Regions from separate parts of the Arthrobacter sp. T572 genome, predicted to be linked through region 2. Evidence: riboswitches for the same ligand, from Rfam matches in the RefSeq annotation. Region 2 holds a riboswitch; each other region holds the start of a gene.
What was found. Region 2 has a riboswitch for cyclic di-AMP ahead of ACUYMZ_RS03170 (NlpC/P60 family protein). Riboswitches for the same ligand answer to the same signal wherever they lie in the genome.
Positions count from the first base shown of each region.

Region 1: linked by a shared signal. The riboswitch ahead of ACUYMZ_RS19555 (DNA polymerase III subunit gamma/tau domain-containing protein) and the one ahead of ACUYMZ_RS03170 (NlpC/P60 family protein) in region 2 are both predicted to bind cyclic di-AMP.
Region 3: linked by a shared signal. The riboswitch ahead of ACUYMZ_RS04825 (aggregation-promoting factor C-terminal-like domain-containing protein) and the one ahead of ACUYMZ_RS03170 (NlpC/P60 family protein) in region 2 are both predicted to bind cyclic di-AMP.
Region 4: linked by a shared signal. The riboswitch ahead of ACUYMZ_RS05800 (C40 family peptidase) and the one ahead of ACUYMZ_RS03170 (NlpC/P60 family protein) in region 2 are both predicted to bind cyclic di-AMP.

Region 1 covers NZ_JBRAZQ010000002.1:3,971,706-3,976,017, reverse strand. Annotated here, with positions in the region: gene ACUYMZ_RS19560 (AEC family transporter) at 1-907, shown strand, start outside; gene ACUYMZ_RS19555 (DNA polymerase III subunit gamma/tau domain-containing protein) at 1,095-2,450, opposite strand; cyclic di-AMP (ydaO/yuaA leader) riboswitch at 2,465-2,614, opposite strand; gene ACUYMZ_RS19550 (ATP-dependent DNA ligase) at 2,844-3,911, shown strand; gene ACUYMZ_RS19545 (DUF6480 family protein) at 3,914-4,156, opposite strand; gene ACUYMZ_RS19540 (alpha/beta fold hydrolase) at 4,270-4,312, opposite strand, start outside.
Region 2 covers NZ_JBRAZQ010000002.1:421,320-425,631, reverse strand. Annotated here, with positions in the region: gene ACUYMZ_RS03175 (FAD-dependent monooxygenase) at 220-888, shown strand; gene ACUYMZ_RS03170 (NlpC/P60 family protein) at 973-1,761, opposite strand; cyclic di-AMP (ydaO/yuaA leader) riboswitch at 1,765-1,950, opposite strand; gene ACUYMZ_RS03165 (copper resistance CopC family protein) at 2,108-2,743, opposite strand; gene ACUYMZ_RS03160 (NCS2 family permease) at 2,856-4,298, shown strand.
Region 3 covers NZ_JBRAZQ010000002.1:767,676-771,987, reverse strand. Annotated here, with positions in the region: gene ACUYMZ_RS04835 (response regulator transcription factor) at 1-523, shown strand, start outside; gene ACUYMZ_RS04830 (sensor histidine kinase) at 620-2,026, shown strand; cyclic di-AMP (ydaO/yuaA leader) riboswitch at 2,160-2,321, shown strand; gene ACUYMZ_RS04825 (aggregation-promoting factor C-terminal-like domain-containing protein) at 2,327-3,169, shown strand; gene ACUYMZ_RS04820 (pyridoxal phosphate-dependent decarboxylase family protein) at 3,282-4,312, opposite strand, start outside.
Region 4 covers NZ_JBRAZQ010000002.1:978,618-982,929, forward strand. Annotated here, with positions in the region: gene ACUYMZ_RS05790 (iron-dependent transcriptional repressor DtxR) at 1-649, shown strand, start outside; cyclic di-AMP (ydaO/yuaA leader) riboswitch at 852-1,091, shown strand; gene ACUYMZ_RS05795 (M23 family metallopeptidase) at 1,096-1,926, shown strand; cyclic di-AMP (ydaO/yuaA leader) riboswitch at 2,073-2,232, shown strand; gene ACUYMZ_RS05800 (C40 family peptidase) at 2,237-2,980, shown strand; gene ACUYMZ_RS05805 (NlpC/P60 family protein) at 3,080-3,853, shown strand; gene ACUYMZ_RS05810 (HNH endonuclease) at 4,102-4,312, shown strand, end outside.

The sequences.
Region 1 (4,312 bases), 3.6 Mb from region 2:
CTCGGGCATCCTGATTATCTCGGTGGTCATTGCGGTGGGATACGCCGCTGCGCGTTTCAAACTGTTGGCCCCTGAAGTCCAGGGAGCGCTGACCCGTACAGCGTTCTACATCACCAACCCTGCCCTGCTGTTCACTGTGGTGGCCGGAAGTGATATCCGGGCTGCCTTGGGCGTGGATGCGCCGCTCGCCCTCCTGTCCGCCGTCGCCGTGGGGCTCCTTTACTGCCTGGTGAGCTTCCTCTTCTTCCGGAGGCCCGTTGCCGAGACCGCCGTAGGGGCGATGGCCAGCAGCTATGCCAATGCCAACAACATCGGCATCCCTGTATCCCTCTACGCCGTGGGGACAGCGCAGCACGTTGCTCCCGTTCTGCTGGTGCAACTGCTGGTGCTGGCCCCGTTCTACGTGACGGTTTTGGGCTTGGCCGGCGGAGAGAAGATCCACTGGAAGCGCGTGGTCCTCCAGCCACTTGGCAACCCGATGATCATTGCCTCCGCGCTGGGCGTAGTGGTGGCGCTGACCGGCTGGCACGCGCCGGAGTTGGTCCGGAAGCCCATCGACATGCTCGCGGGCGCCGCCGTGCCCATGGTCCTGCTCGCGTTCGGCATGTCGCTCGCCGGCAAGGCGCCGCTGCAGAAGGGAGACGGCCGCGTCGAAACGGTGGTGGCCACACTCCTGAAGGTTGCGGGCATGCCTGTCATTGTTTGGGCGCTCGGCGTCGTCGTTTTCGGGCTGGAGGGCCGGCACCTGTTGGCTGTGGTCATCATGGCTGCCCTCCCCACAGCCCAGAACGTCTTCCTGTTCGCTTCGCCGTACGGGCGGGGCACTGTGGTGGCCCGGGACGTCATTCTTTGCACCACGGTCCTCTGCATCGGCGCTCTTCTGGTGGTCGCCTGGCTGTTGGGGTGACCAGGGAAGACAGGAGGCTGGCACCCGGTGTGGGTGCCAGCCTCCTGTTTTTCGTCCAGCTATTTCGATCGCCGCAGCCGCTGGCAGCTCCAGCGGCCCATCCGCCGCCGGAACGTTGCCGTACGGCTGCTGCTGCAGTAACGGCCGTGCCAGCCGACGTGCGTGGTGGTCCGGGGCATGCGGGTGCTCACTTAAGCGCCTCCTTGGCGAGGTCCAGCAGCCCGTCCACGTTCAGCGACGGGTCATTGGTGGCCGGGGCGCTGCCCGCTTTTGGGTCGTTGCTGGGCCTCGGCTTCTGGGTCTGGGTCGGTGTTGGCGTCTGCGTGGGAGTAGGCGTGACGGTGGGTGCCGGCGTCTGTGTGGGGGTGGGGGTCGGCGCAGTGACCGCATCCGACGGCGGCGCGGGCTGGCCCGGAGCCGGAGTGGTCACTCCTGGCACCGGCACCACGGCCGACGGGGTTGTGGACGGTACCCATTTCGGCGCCGCCAGTGATACCGACGGAACGGGAACGGACGACGGCGACACTGCGGCAGGTGCCTCCGGTGCCGACTGCGTGGGGTCGGCCGGCGGCTGATCCGCGCCGGTTGCCGTCTGGGATGCTGCCGACGCCGTGGAGTACGACGGGCTCGGCGCGGGGGAAGCGGTGCCGGTATGGCGTCCATTGCCGTTGCCGGATGCAGTACCGCCGGCCTCCTGTGCGGGTGCTTCCTGACCGATCAGCGGCAGCTCCCAGGCCTGGCTCACCGTGCCGACCGTCAGAACAAGTCCCAAGGCACCGGCAACCACCGCCATGCGCTGGCCCATGGTTTTCACGGAGGCGGCCTTGGTCAGGGCGTTGTGGGGCTCCCGGGTGAATGGTGACGCGCCCAGGGATCCAAAAGCGGACGCGCCGGGCGAGTGGGTGCTTTCGCTTCGAGCTTGTGCGTGGCCTGCCGCTTCGGCGCGGGCAGCTCTGCGGCTGGACAGGCCGGCCGCGGCCGTAGCTGCTGCGGCTGTTTTTACCTGGCCTGCTGTTTTTGCCGTGCCTGCCGCCTTGGGCTGGGCGGGGACAGGTTCGACGCCGGGCTCGGCGCCGGGTGCGGCAATGACCGGGAGCGCCGCGGTAGCGGGTTCGGGGACAGGTTCCGGCTCGGCGGGTGCCGAAATGACCGGGATCGCCGCGGTAGCGGGTTCGGGAGCAGGTTCCGGCTCCGCGGGCTTGATGACTGGAATCGCCGACGTTGGCGGTCCGGGCGTGGTGGATTCGGCGCGGGTGGGCGCAGGGACGCCAGGGATGGCGGCAGTCCGGGGCTCTGCTCCAGCAGTGGGACCGCTGGCGGGGGCGCCGGCAGTTTCCGCAGCCAGAACCGCCTGTGCTGCGCGCTCGCGCTCGGCCGCGCGGGCCGCTGCGCGCGTCATGGGCGCCTGGGTAGGAGTGGCCGCGGTGGCGGGTGCCGCCGTCGTGGTTTCTTCACCGGTGACCTGTCCGCTGGGTTGGGCCCGACGGCGTCCGGTTGGCTTGGTGCGCTCGGCGGCCCCTGGGGCACGGCGCGGCTGATCCATGGTTGGGGACATGGTGTTTGCCTCTCAACGCCTGCGAGGTTAGCTGTCGGGTTCGGACGAGGCCGTCCGGCCGCGCGTGGCGGCTTCACCCCAAGGGCCTGCGGAGAACAGGCCCGGGAACTCTGGGTCCCCCGTCTCTGCCGCGGATCTGGCGGATTCCGGGATGCGGCAGAGCTCGGCGTCAGCCCGGAAGCGGCCCAGCGGAGATTCGGGTCGCCCTTCGAAGGTACAGGAGCACGGAAGTAAAGTCACATTAATGTAACGGACGGAACGCCTAAGGGTGGTCCGGGTCCGCGGCGCCTACCCTTCGGGGTCCGCCCGGGAGGGCCCTGTTTATGCACATAGGGGATTGCGCCCTAGCTTTGGGCAGGTGCGGGCCGGTAGACATGAGCTATGGATCTTCCCGTGATGCCGCCCATTTCGCCCATGCTCGCCAAATCCGTCCCGAACATCCCGGATGTCGGGCACTATGAACCCAAATGGGACGGGTTCCGGACCATCGTGTTCAAGGACGGGGATGACATCATCCTGGGCAGCCGCAACGAGAAACCCATGACCCGCTACTTCCCTGAACTCGTGGAGGCGCTAAAGAAAAACCTGCCGGAGAAGTGCGTGGTGGATGGCGAGATCATTCTCATCTCCGGCAACCGGCTGGACTTTGAGGGCCTACAGCAGCGCATCCACCCAGCCGACAGCCGGGTCCGGATGCTCGCAGAGAAAACGCCGTCCTCCTTCGTGGGGTTCGACCTCCTTGCCCTCGGTGACGAAGACTTCACCGGCAAACCGTTCAGGGAGCGCCGCTCGGCGTTGGAAGACGCGCTTGCCGCGGCCGAACCGCCGGTCTATGTGACGCCTGCGGTCACCGACTTGGAGCGGGCTCAGGAATGGTTCGTGCAGCTTGAGGGAGCAGGGCTCGACGGCGTGTTGTCCAAGCCGCTCGACGGCATCTACCAGCCGAACAAGCGGGTGATGTTCAAGACCAAGCATGAACGGACAGCGGACTGCGTGGTGGCCGGGTTCCGGTGGCACAAAACGGCGGACGTTGTCGGGTCCATGCTGTTGGGCCTCCATGACGATTCCGGCAAGCTCCATCATGTGGGAGTGGTGGCGTCCTTCCCCATGGCAAAACGGAAGGCGCTCGTGGAGGAGTTGGAGCCTTACAAAGTGGACATCGGCGACCACCCGTGGGGCGAGTGGGCCAGCCAGGAAGCGGGTGCCGCGGTCAATTCGAGGATGCCGGGCGCCCAAAGCCGGTGGAGTGCGGGCAAAGACTTCTCGTTCGTACCGCTGCGGCCCGAGCTCGTGATCGAAGTGGCCTACGACTACATGGAGGGCGACCGGTTCCGGCACACCACCCAGTTCCGCAGGTGGCGGCCGGACCGGACGCCTGCCAGCTGTACGTACTCACAGCTGGAAGGGCCCGCAGATTATGACCTCGGGGAGATCCTGCGGTTGTCTTAGCGCTACTCCTCGTGCCCCTGGTCCATGCTCATGCTGTCCTCGGCCGGTGGGGTTTCTCCGGGAGGAACTCCGCCGCCCGGCTCAAGGCCGGTCACGTTACCGTTCTCCGGGTCAGGGTTGGCTGAGGCTGCGGGATCGCTGTCTTCGTCCTGGCGCAGGTCCGGGTCTTCGTGGATGCTGTCGGGTTCGGCTGCTCCACTTGCGCCGAAGGTCTGAGGGTCGTCTTCCGGGTCATAGCTGGTCATCGTCAAGCCTTCCTAAGCAACCTTATGATCATGCTTGCACCGCCAGCCTAGCCGGGTGGTCCGGCAGGCAACAAGGGGCGCCGCTGCCGCCTGCCGTCGTCGTACTCCCGATCCTAGGTGTGCGGAGATGTTGCCGACACGAAGCTGCGGATGGCG
Region 2 (4,312 bases):
GTGCCCGCAGCCAGGCTCCTTGATGCGGCCAAAATGACCACAAAAAACACGCTGTAGCGGAGGCTATCCACGACACAAAAAGTTGGGTAATGTTCGAGTCACCGAATGGCCGGCAAGCGTGTTCCAGCACACATACCGGCCATTTACTTGCGACCGCTTGGGGACCCGGACGCAACCCATGCGATGCCCGCGGGCGCACAGTCAAGGAGGAACCAAGCAGTGCACCTCACGCCTGATTCCGGCACGGAACGGACCACCACCGTGGTCATCGGCGCCGGGCTTTCCGGGTTGGCTGTGGCCAGCGAACTGAGCCGTCATGGCGTTGGCTCGATCGTGGTGGACAGTCTCATGGGAACACCTTCCCCGGCAACGGCGTCCCTTCATACCGGCATGCTGCCCCGCTGCGATGTTTCCGACCCCGCTGCCATGCAGGAACGCAACGAAATCCTCCGGCACTTGCGCAACTACGCAGCGAGCCATCACTTGGATGTCCGCAGCACTACCCGCGCCGTGCGCCTCGATTTCCTGGGCAGCGAGCCACAGGCGGCCTATGGCCACGTGGCGGACCTTGGCAGCACCCGCACCGGCCTATCCCCGGTGGAAACCCGGAAATGGGCGGTCCACACCCCGGACGGCATCCTGCTGGCCGACCACATCGTGGTCACGCGCTGCGCCCAGAGCCAGTTGCGCAGGATGCTCGCGGACCTTGGAATCAGCATCGGCCAGAACCTCGTGGCTGCCATGCGGGCGGTAGGCATGCACCTGGTGGGCGTGGGCGAACTCGTGACCCCCACCCCCAAGGAAGTACTTCGGCAGGCCAAAGCCGTGGGCCAGGCCATCTCGGCAAGGGTGGCCCTTCCGGCCTCACCGGGCGTTGCCCTCGCCTGAAACGCCTTCCAACCAGACACCAAAAGCCGGCACCCTCGGGACGTTGAGTCCCGGAGATGCCGGCTTTTGGGTGAAGCGTGAGGCTTAGGCGCCTGCGCGTACGTAGGTCAGGGGACCCGTTGCGGTCAGCCAGCTGATGGGGTGGATGCCCGTCTGGTTGCCGTTGATGCCACCGCTGATGGCCTGGCCGTTGCCGATGTAGATGGCAACGTGGCCGGACTGGACGATCATGTCGCCCGGCTGCGGGTCGCTGACTACCTTGCCGTAGTTCAGGAACTGCATGGGAGCGAGATCGCCAACCCGGATACCTGCAGAGCCGAGGGCCTTTTCAACCATGGCGGTGCAGTCCTGGAAGATGCCGATCTGCGCGTAGGCCGAGGCAACCATGGCGGCGTTGACGCCACCGGCGGCCGGAGCTGCGGCAGCAGGAGCGGCAGGAGCCGGAGCGGTTGCAGTGGCGGTAGCCGTGGCCTTGGCCGGGGCGGCAGCGGTGGCGGCTGCAGCCTTCTTGGGTGCCGGCGCAGGAGCCGGTGCCGGCTTTTCGATGACCGGTGCTGCTACGGAAGCAACCGCCGGACGCTCGAAGTTGACGGTAGCCGTTGCAGCGGCGGTGACAACCTTGTTGGGAGCCTCGGAAACCGTCTGCGCCACCGTGGCGGGGCTGGAGTCGCGCTCCACCGGTGCCTGTGCCGGGGTTTCCGCGGCGTGGGCGGCGATGGAACCGGTCAGGACCAGGCCCGACGCGGCGGCGATAACAGCAGCCTGGCGGCCTGCGCCCGATGCGTTGCTGGCAACAGCCTTGGAGATTGAGATGAACGGATTGGGACGTACGCTGTCCGCCTTACGACGGCCGCGAAGAATGCGTGAAGACATGAAAAAGCCTCTCCCGATGCCTGCGAGGTTAGCTGTCGGATTCGGATGGGAGTCACCCGGCCACTGTCTCCCGCCATGCAGCGGAAGCTTCGTGACTTCACCCCAAGGTCAGCTTCAAAAGCTGACCAAAATGGGTTCCCCGTCTCTGCCGTAGGTATGTCTGCGAACGGATTCCGGCCTGCGGCAGAGCTAGGCAATCAGGCCGGAAGTGCCCCGTACATGGGTCGGGCACAGGTACTACCGTACGCGATGATCACACCAAAGTCACATTTGAGTAACGAGAAGTTTGGTTTTGGCGTGTCGCAGTAACCGATCCGAGACCTTCGACGCTAAGTAGAAAACCCCGTTATTCCGCGGATTTTTCGGCATCGGCGCCGTCGGTGGCCGCCAACTTCCGACGCGCCGTAACGGCCAGGAAGATCACGAGGCCAACCGCAACAACAGCCAGCCCGACGATGCTCCAGGGAAACGGGTGGGACTCCGCCGCCGGGGCAGCCTCGTTGCCGCCGGTACCAGGTGCTGACGTGCCTGCCGAAGGGACCGACGCCGCCGGTGCTGACGCCGACGGTGACGCCGCCGCCGAGCCGCCGGCCGCCGTCGTACTTCCGCTGGCGGCCGTGAAGGAAAAGGTGCCCTCGATCGGGTGGGAGTCGGAACTGACCACGCGCCACGTGACCGTGTATTGGCCAGCCGGCGCGCCGGGGCGAAGCTTCTGCACCGCTTGGTTGTCGATGATTTCGACGGCGCCATCCGCCCAGTTCTCGCCACCGGAAGTCACCGTTACGCCCGAGCCGATAGCCAGGGGGCGGTTGTTGAAGGTGATGGAGACCGACGCCGGGACCTCGGCAACGCTGGCACCGTTCGCCGGAGCGGTGGACTCGGCGACGTCGTGCGCGGATGCCGGAGCAGCACCGAACAGCACTGCGGCGGTGAAGGCCACAGCAGCAACGACGGCGGCCAGAAGGGGGCGGATGGTACGCATGGGGCGGTTTCTCCTAGTGTTGGCTTCCTTACAGACTAGGCGAATCGTCCGGGCCGGCCGCATCCGCGGCATAGGATTTGAGAGCACACTCACCCAATCCCCGGAGACCTTCATGCTTAAACAAGGTTCTGCCATCGACCGTTACTTCAAGATCTCTGAACGAGGCTCCACGTACTCACGCGAGATCCGCGGCGGCTTTGCGACGTTCTTCGCCATGAGCTACATCGTTGTCCTGAACCCCCTGATCCTCTCCGGAGCGGACTCCAGCGGCGAATCACTCGGCTTTACTGCCGTGGCAGCTACCACCGCATTCGTCGCGGGCATCCTGACCATCCTCATGGGTGCGTGGGCAAAGCACCCGTTTGCCGTGGCAACCGGCCTTGGCGTCAACGCCTTCGTGGCCGTCACCGTGGCCTCGCACCCGGAACTGACCTGGCCGGACATGATGGGCCTGGTGGTGCTCTCCGGCGTGACCATGCTGATCCTGGTGCTCACCGGATTCCGCACCGCCGTGTTCAAGGCTGTCCCGGAGGCGCTGAAGACCGCGATCGTGGTGGGCATTGGCCTGTTCATTGCTTTGATCGGCCTGGTGAACGCCGGCTTCGTGCGCCGCATCCCGGACGCCGCCGGCACCACTGTGCCCCTTGGATTGGGTGTTGAAGGCAAGCTCATGGGCTGGCCCACCCTGGTGTTCGCCGTCGGGTTGCTGCTGACCATCGCCCTGGTAGTCCGCAAGGTCCGTGGCGCGATCCTCATCGGCATCGTCGCATCCACCGCACTGGCCGCCATCCTCGAGTTCACGCTCCACATCGGCCCCAGTGTGGACGGCGACACCGTGAACCCGCGCGGCTGGTCCCTGGTGGCCCCTACCCTGTCCGAATGGGGCGCACCCGATCTCTCACTGATCGGCAAAGCCAACCCGTTCGGTGCCTTTGAGCACTTGGGCTTCATCGCAGCGGCGCTGCTGGCGTTCGTGATCCTGCTGAGCATCTTCTTCGACGCCATGGGCACCATGGTGGGCCTGGCCAACGAGGCCGGGACCGTCGACGAAAAGGGCAACATCCCCAACGTTGACCGTGTGCTTCAGGTTGACGCCCTCGGCGCGATCGTGGGTGGCGGTTCGTCCGTGTCCTCCAACCAGATCTTCGTGGAGTCCGGCGCCGGCATCGGCGAAGGTGCACGCACCGGCCTCGCCTCGATCGTGACCGGCATCCTCTTCCTGGTGGCCATGTTCTTCACGCCGCTGATCAACCTGGTTCCGTTCGAAGCCGTCGCCCCCGCACTGGTGGTGGTGGGCTTCATGATGGTCTCCCAGGTGGGCAAGATCGACTGGCAGGACTGGGGCGTGGGCATCCCGGCCTTCCTGACCATCGCCCTCATGCCGTTCACGTACTCGATTGCCAACGGCCTGGGCGCCGGATTCATCTCCTACGTCCTGATCCGCACGTTCCAGGGCCGTGCCCGCGAAGTCCACCCGCTGATGTGGGCCGTGGCCGCCGCCTTCCTGTTGTTCTTTGGCATTGGCACCGTGGAGGAGCTGCTCGGGGTCAAATAGCTCCCCGCCGAGAT
Region 3 (4,312 bases), 350 kb from region 2:
CATGATTCCCGGCTTTGACGGCGTGGAAGTCCTCACCAGGATCCGCGCCTTTGCCCCCGAAGTTCCCGCCCTCTTCCTCACGGCCAAGGATGCCGTGGAGGACCGCATCGTCGGTCTCGCCGCCGGGGGCGACGACTACGTCACCAAGCCCTTCAGCATGGAAGAAGTACTGCTCCGCCTGCACCGTTTGGTCCAGCGATCCGGCGTTGCCGCCATGGATACGGCGGAGCTCGTAGTGGGCGACCTGACGTTGAACGTCGATACCCGTGAAGTGACCCGGGCCGGGGAGGACATCCAGCTCACCGCCACCCAGTTCGAACTGCTGCGGTACCTCATGGAGAATCCCAAGCGCGTGGTCAGCAAGGCCCAGATCCTGGACCGGGTCTGGGACTACGACTTCGGCGGACAGGCAAACATTGTGGAGCTCTACATTTCCTACCTCCGCAAGAAAATCGAAGCCAACCACCCGCCGATGATCCACACCATCCGTGGTGCCGGATACGTCATCAAGCCAGCGGACTGAGCTTTGGCTGCGCTTACCGGTACCGCCAGCAGTGGCAAGCCCAACTTGCTCAGACCTTCAACGTGGCATCTGCGCACCCGTTTGATCCTGGTGGCGATGGCCTTGCTCATCGCCATCTGTGGCGCCGTGGGAATAGTCAGCTACGCCTCCATGGACGTGGTGTTCAACCGCCAGCTCGACAAGCAGCTGGAGGAAGCGTCCAACCGCGCAGCAGACTTCGGCAGACCGCCGTCGGGCTTTCCGTCCACGCCGTCCCGCAAGCCGGACCCCTTGGAGGCGCGGGGCCAGGCCGCTGGAACCTTGAATGCGCGGATCAACGGTTCAACGGTCAACAGCTCGGGACTGATCGACGCGGAGGGAAACCGCGTCTCCTTGTCCCAGGACGACCAACAGGTACTGCTCTCCCTGCCCAAGGACAGCACCCCCGTGGACCGCTCCCTCTCCAACGGCGACTACCGCTTGGTGGCAGTGGAAACGGCATACGGAGATGTCATTGTCACCGGCCTGCCGCTGGCGGACAAGCAAAGCGCGGAGGCGTCGCTGGTGTGGACCATGGTGTTCGTGTCGCTGGGAGGACTGGCGTTGATCGGACTGGCCGGTACCGTCATCATCCGCAGGACCATGCGGCCCTTGGAGCAATTGTCCGACGTCGCCACCAAGGTCTCCCGCCTGCCCCTCGACGCCGGCGAGGTGGCTTTGGCGGTACGGGTACCTCCGGGAGCGGCCCACCCCGGCACGGAAGTGGGCAGCGTGGGCCATGCCCTGAACCAGATGCTCGACAACGTTGCCAGTGCCTTGGAAGCGCGGCAGGCAAGCGAAACCAAGGTGCGCCAGTTCGTGGCGGACGCCTCACACGAACTCCGCACACCGCTCACCGCAATCCGCGGATACACCGAGTTGCTCCGCATGACCGAGAACTTCACCGAGGACGGCCGGAAGTCCCTGGCCCGCGTCCAGAGCCAGTCGGAACGCATGACAGCCTTGGTCGAAGACCTGCTCCTGCTCGCCAGGCTGGATGAAGGACAGGCGTTGAAGGTCTCGGATGTCGACCTCACCCAGTTGGTGATCGAAACGGTCAGCGACGAGAAAGTGATGGCGCCGGACCACCACTGGAAGCTGCGGCTGCCCGACGAACCAGTCACCGTGCGCGGGGACGCGACACAGCTCCACCAAGTGCTGGCCAACCTGCTCTCCAATGCACGCAAGCACACGGATGCCGGGACAACGGTGGAAACCGGCGTCATGCTGTCCAACGACGGCAACGCTGTGGTGACCGTGACAGACAACGGGCCTGGTATTCCGGGGGATTTCCAGGCGCGCATCTTCTCCCGTTTTGCCAGGGCAGACGCCGCGAGGTCAGGCTCCGAAGGTACCTCCGGGCTGGGCCTTTCCATCGTAGAGTCCATCGTGCGCGCACACGGCGGTACCGTGGACGTCACATCCCGGCCCGGGCGCACCGAGTTCGCCCTCCGCCTCCCTCTGGGGAGCGCCGCACGCCTGTAACAAAATGGCAAGGCGACGCACCAGCGTCGTGATCTCTGTTACCCAAATGTGACTTAAGCCGATTCGTCCTGTACCGTCGAAAGGGTGGGTCGCCCCAACCTGACCCACACCCGGGATGCGCCGAGCTCTGCCACTTCCCGGAGTTCCGTTCTCACCCAAAGGCAGAGACGGGGGACCCAGAGTCTCCGGGCCCGTGCATTGATTGCCGGCCCTTGGGGTGAAGCCGCTGCTGCGCGCGCGGCCGGATGACCTCATCCGAACCCGACAGCTAACTCCGCAGGCGCTGAGAGGTAATCACACATGTCTGAATTGAACGATCAGACGCGCCCTTCCGCGCGTCACCGTGACGATCACAACGCTCCGCTGACCAAATCGCAGGCTGTCCTGAAGGACGCTGCCCGCCGTGGCAAGACCGGTCAGCGCATGTCCGTAGTAGCCGGCGTCGTGGCTGCCGCGCTGGGTGTTGCATCGCTGGGCACCGCCGCAAACGCTGCCTTCAACCTCCCGGAACTGAGCCAGGCCGCCGAAACCCAGGCCAACGCCCAGGTCAGCACCAACAAGGCTGCCGAGATCGCTGCTTCGATGGACGCTGCTGCCGCCCAGGGCGCAGCTGACCGTGCAGTTGCAGACAAGGCCGCTGCCGAACAGGCTGCCGCAGAGAAGGCCGCCGCCGACAAGGCCGCGGCTGAAAAAGCTGCTGCGGAGCAGGCCGCTGCTGTCCAGGCCGCAGCCGAGAAAGCCGCCGCTGATGCTGCCGCCAAGCAGGCCGCCGATGCCGCAGCCGCCGAGAAAGCCGCTGCAGCTGCCGCAGCCGCTGCCGCTCCCAAGGCCATCGACGACCCCGCCGCCGCAAAAGCCTACGCTGCCAGCATCCTGGCAAACTACGGTTGGGGCGCCGGCGAGATGGTCGCCCTGAACACGCTGTGGGAGAAGGAATCGAACTGGCGAACCACAGCCACCAACCCTTCCAGTGGCGCCTATGGGATCGTCCAGTCACTGCCGGCAAGCAAGATGGCCACTGCGGGCGCCGATTGGCAGACCAACTACCAGACCCAGATCAAGTGGGGCCTGAACTACATCAAGGAACGCTACGGCTCGCCTTCCGCAGCCCTCGCCTTCCACTTGGCCAACAACTGGTACTAAGCCAGGCCTGAGCCAGAGCGTCGGTCCGCACCATTCCTTCTGAAAGGAACGGTGCGGACCGGCGCTTTTTCATCCCCTTGAATCTGTGCCCGGCAGGTTTATGCCCCGGCAGCTAGGCTTCAGCCTCCGCAGCGCGTCTGACGGCAGCGACGGATGCGGCGACATCGTCCGCATCCGTGGACCAGTTGCTCACGGAGATGCGCAGGATGTCACGGCCATGCCACACCGAACCGGACATCCACACCACCCCTTCGGCCATGACTCTCTGCGTGACCCGGCGGGTACGTTCATCGCTGCCGAAACTGACCGACACCTGGGTGAACACCACGTCGTTCAGGATCTCGACCCCGGGGATCGCAGCCAGCCCCTCGGCCAAGGCCCTGGCGTTTGCCGCCAGCTTCTCCACCATTGCGATCGTCCCGGACCGCCCCAACGAGCGGAGTGCAGCCCACACCGGGATGCCCCTGGCACGGCGGGAAAGCTCCGGCACTTTCTCGTGCGGGTCGCCGGGGCCGTGGTCATCTGCGGGCAGGTAGCTGGCATGTACACCGAAAGTCCGGCGCATGACATCCGGCCGGGACACGATGGCCAGGCCTGAATCGTAGGGGACATTCAAGGTCTTGTGAGCATCGGTAGCCCAGGAATCCGCGGTTTCCAGCCCCGGCAGGTACTTGCCCAGCTCCGGGCTGACTGCCGCCCACAATCCGAAGGCACCGTCAACGTGGACCCAGGCGCCTTTCCCGTGGGCCAAGCGCACCGCCTCCTGGACGGGGTCGAAGGCACCTGAATGGATGTTTCCCGCTTGCAAGCACACGATCGCCGGGCCTGGCTGCCCGTCCATGGCGGCTGCCAATGCCTCCGGGATGATGCGTCCCTGGTCATCCACGTCCACCGGCGTGCAGTTTCCCAAGCCAAGATAACGGACCACCAGGTCGATGACCTCGTGCCGTTCCCGGCCAACAAACACCGTGACGCGCGGTCCTCCTGCGAGCCCCAAAGTGGCCAGGTCCCACCCCGCCTGCTCCAACACGTACTGGCGCCCTGCTGCCAGCCCCACGAAGTTGGCCATCGTCGCCCCGGTGGTGAAGCCGACGTCGGAGTTTTCGGGAAGGTGCAGCAAGTCCAGCAACCAGGCCGCCGCAG
Region 4 (4,312 bases), 560 kb from region 2:
GGAGCTTGAAGAGGAGAACATTGTTGCTCTTCGCGCACGCATCGCCGAACGCCTCCGCCACTCAGGCCCCACGGTTTCCCAGACCATTGGCCGCATGGAGCGCGACGGCCTGGTGGTTGTCTCCAATGACCGCCACCTGGAACTGACGGAGGTCGGCCGCAAGCGCGCCACCGAGGTCATGCGCAAGCACCGCCTGGCTGAACGCCTCCTTGCCGACGTGATCGGCCTGGACTGGGCCTACGTCCACGATGAAGCGTGCCGGTGGGAGCACGTCATGAGCGAGCGGGTGGAGCGCAGGCTCTACGAACTCCTGGAACACCCCACTGAATCTCCGTACGGCAACCCGATTCCCGGCCTGGAAGCACTGGGCGGGTTGGGTGGCCAGCCGCTGGAACGCGGTGATGTCAACCTCCTGCAGGCCATGGACGGATACGCTTCGGACTCCCGTGTCGTGGTGAGTCGCCTGGCCGAGCCCATCCAGGTGGAGCCCGAGCTCCTGACCCAGCTTGACGAGGGCGGCATCCGCCCTGGCGCTGCCGTCTCGCTCGAACGCGTGGGTGAATACATCTCGGTCCGCGTACCCGGTATCGAAGGCGCCTTGGAGCTGCCGCCGGAAGTCGCAGCGCACGTCTTCGTCGCCGTCAACTGAACTCATGCCCGGGGCGCCGCCCGGTGCGTCCGGCGGGGTGGCGGATCTCACCTTTGGGATCAGCGCCAGCGTGTGACCTGCACTTTTCCGCAGGAAGTGGTATGGGCTCGCTCCGCCACGCCCCGTTTCTGTAGATAACGAATTTATTACTGCGGGCTTTAATCCCCTATAGTTATCTACTAGCGCTGATACCAAAGCGTTACCTGATCTGGAGCCGAACTCTGCCAGCAGATCAGGTGTGCCATCCACCACTGGCAGAGGCGGGGGAACCACAAGCGGCTGTCTAAAGAAGCAGCCTTGGGGTGAAGCCCGCAGCAGAAGTGCCTACTGACGCAAGTCCCTCCTGGGATACCTGTGTGCCGTGTGCGCTTTGTGCGGGCCGGGTCTGAACTCTCTGATCCGAATCCGACAGCTAACTTCGCAGGCTTTTCAGAGAGGAACAGAGTTTGACATCGCAGAACGCCAGGGGCCGCCGACGCGCGACCGGCCCCGCTACTGAGCTGCGGCCAGCCCGCGTCGTAACGGAGATCCGGCCCCGCGACACCCAGCGTCAGGTGCGCCGCCGTAAGAGCCCGTTGCGCCAGGTTGCCGACTTCGCCGCAGCCAGTGGCGTCGGGCAGAAAGCCGGTGTAGCGCTTGCCGCCACCGGCCTTGCCCTGACTGTCGGTCTGCCGGCCACCAGTCCGGTGATGGCCACCTCCGAGTCGGGCCAGACCGAGGCCGCGTTGACACTCGCGGGCGGCAGCCAGCCCGAGGTTTCCGCGGAAGCGTCGGCCAAGATCGATTTCAGCCGCGCAGCCGTTGCTACTGCGGCGGATCCTGACGGCAAGCTCAAGCAGCTCCTGAGTGCACAATCTGCCGAGAGCATCCAGCGTGCCTCATCCGTCGGCAGCCTGGGCAGCCCGCTGGACACGCTCAGCACGGCTTCTCCGTTCGGCTACCGCATCAGCCCCCTCACGGGCGGCGCCGGCGACTTCCACCGCGGGCAGGACTTTGTGGCCCAGTGCGGCACCGCTGTCCATGCGGCAGCAGCCGGCAAGGTCACGTTCGCCGGATGGCACGAGTACGGTGGAGGCAACCGCGTGGTGGTAGACCACGGCAACGGCCTCGAGACCACGTACAACCACTTGTCGTCGTTCAGCGTGAAGGTCGGCCAGACCGTCAGCCGCGGAGACACTGTTGCCCTGAGCGGCACCACCGGCGCCTCCACCGGCTGCCACCTCCACTTCGAGGTCCAGGTCAACGGCGAAGTCGTTGACCCCATGGGTTGGCTCTGAGCCAGAGCTGATGGTCGTCTCTCGCATTTGTGACACGCCCCGTGATCTGAATGTGACATTGAAGCACTTCTGTTGTACCGTCTAAATCGCATCGGCTTCCAGGGAGCCGATGCACTTGGGTGGATTGCCTAGCTCTGCCACCATCCAGGGTCCGTTCGCAAAATTCGTCTGGCAGGGGCGGGGGAACCACTTCCGGCCTTTTTTGAAGGCCTAGGGGTTAAGTCGCAAAGCTTCCTTGAAGCGGAGCGGCCGGATGACTCCCATCCGAATCCGACAGCTCACCTCGCAGGCATTGGGAGAGGCTACCTTCGTGTCTTCACGCACTACCCCTGCGCGCCACCGCGCCGAAACGGTTCGCACGAACCCTTTGAACAACCTTTCCAAGGCTGTTTCCACCAATGCAGGCACCGTAGGACGCCAGGCCGCCGTTCTGGCCGCAGCTTCAGGACTTGTCCTCAGCGTTGGAATGCCCGCCCAGGCAGCTGACACCGACGTCTCCAAGTCGGAATCGTCAAGCACCCAGCAGCTCGTGACCACCGCAGTGGTTACCGCCGAGCCCACCGCCACGGTTTCCTTCGAAAGCCCCGTCGTGGCCACCAAGGAAGCCCCCAAGGTCCAGCGCGCTTCCCAGACCACCCGCACGCAGGCCGGCAACGGTGGTTCCACCAGCGGTGCTGCAGTGACGGCCCAGTCTTCCAAGGCCAAGGACTCCGCTTCCAGCGCAGCCGCTTCGGGCCTCGCCGCCATTGCCTACACCGGCATTGGCCACCCCTACGTCTGGGGCGGCACCAGCCCCAACGGTTGGGACTGCTCAGGTTTCACCCAGTGGGTTTACGCCCAGGCCGGCATCAGCATCCCCCGCGTCAACGCATGGACCGCCATGAAGCCCACCAGCACGCCGGCTCCCGGTGACCTGGTGATGCAGAACGGTGGAGCCCACGTGGGCATCTACGTTGGCAACGGCATGATGATCAGCGCCCTCAACCCCAGCCAGGGCACGCTGCTCCACTCGGTGGCTTCCACCGGCAGCTCCTCGTTCTACACCCTCGGCTAGCACATCCCGTTCGGGGCAAGCCAGCATGCCCCCCAAGTGCTGGCCTGCCGAACCGGACGCGTCCCCAACCGCGTCCGGATACGACAAAAGAGAGTAACCATGACGAGTGCAAACAAGAATGCACGGCACCGCGCTGAGGCCCCCAAGACCAGCTCCATCGCCGTCATCGCCAAGGCCGTCAGCGGCAATGCAGGCGGCGTTGGCCGCCAGGCAGCCGTTATCGCCGCTGCATCAGGCCTGGTCCTGACCAGTGGTGTTGCTGCCAACGCGGCCGACACCAACATCCAGCGCGAGTCCACCGCCACCACGACACTCGACGTGCAGGCCGTTGCCCAGGCAACCATTGCAGCCGATTCCACCGTGGCCATCTCCTACGAGCGCCCCGTCGTCACGACGGTTGAAGCTCCGGCTCCCGTGGTGGAGAAGGCTCCCGCAAAGGCTGAAACCAAAGCCGCTTCCGGTGCCACCACGCAGTCCGGTGCGGCCAATGTTTCGGTCAGCACTGCGGCCCCTGCCACCAAGGCTCCCGCCGCCTCCAGCGGCCTGGGTGCCGCGATCGCCGCGGCAGCCTACGCACAGTTGGGTGTCACGCAGGACTGCACCATGCTGGTGACCAACTCCCTTGCGGCTGTGGGAATCAACTTCCACGACTGGCCGGCCGGTTACCTTTCGTTGGGACGCACGGTGAGCGCAGCTGAAGCGCAGCCGGGAGACCTGATCTACTACGCCAACGGCGGCTACGGCGGAATGGCACACATTGCCGTTTACGTCGGCAACGGCATGGCAGTGCACGGCGGATGGAACGGATCCACCACCGCACTGTTCAGTGCAAATGTCGGCTCAGGCCCCGTTTTCATCCGGGTCAACGGCTGATCGATCATCCCAAGGGAACCCCGCAGGCACAACGCCTGCGGGGTTTCCTCGTTTTAACGCCGCCACGTTTGCCCGGGAACAGGTGTCCCGCACGTGAACATTGACCGACACCACAGGGGAATCAACAGAATAATTCGTTGATATGGCATATAAGTGCTTACCCTTGTCTTGTCGATCCACAGCCCGTACATGCAGAGGGCAGCCGGCCCTCGTGCCCCTGACGGGTGCGGCCGTGAAGAGGTACGTGCATGCGCACACTCGTTCTGAATGCTGGATATGAACCGCTGGCGGTAGTGACTTTCCGCCGGGCGCTGGTCCTTGTGCTGGCCGGAAAAGCAAGCGTAGTGGCCGAAGGCGACGAGCCTGTCGTCGGGCCGCAGGAAATCCTGGGTCGCCCCACCGTGATTCTCCTTAACCGCTACATCCGTCCCCGCTACAACAGGATCACAGCTGTGAGCC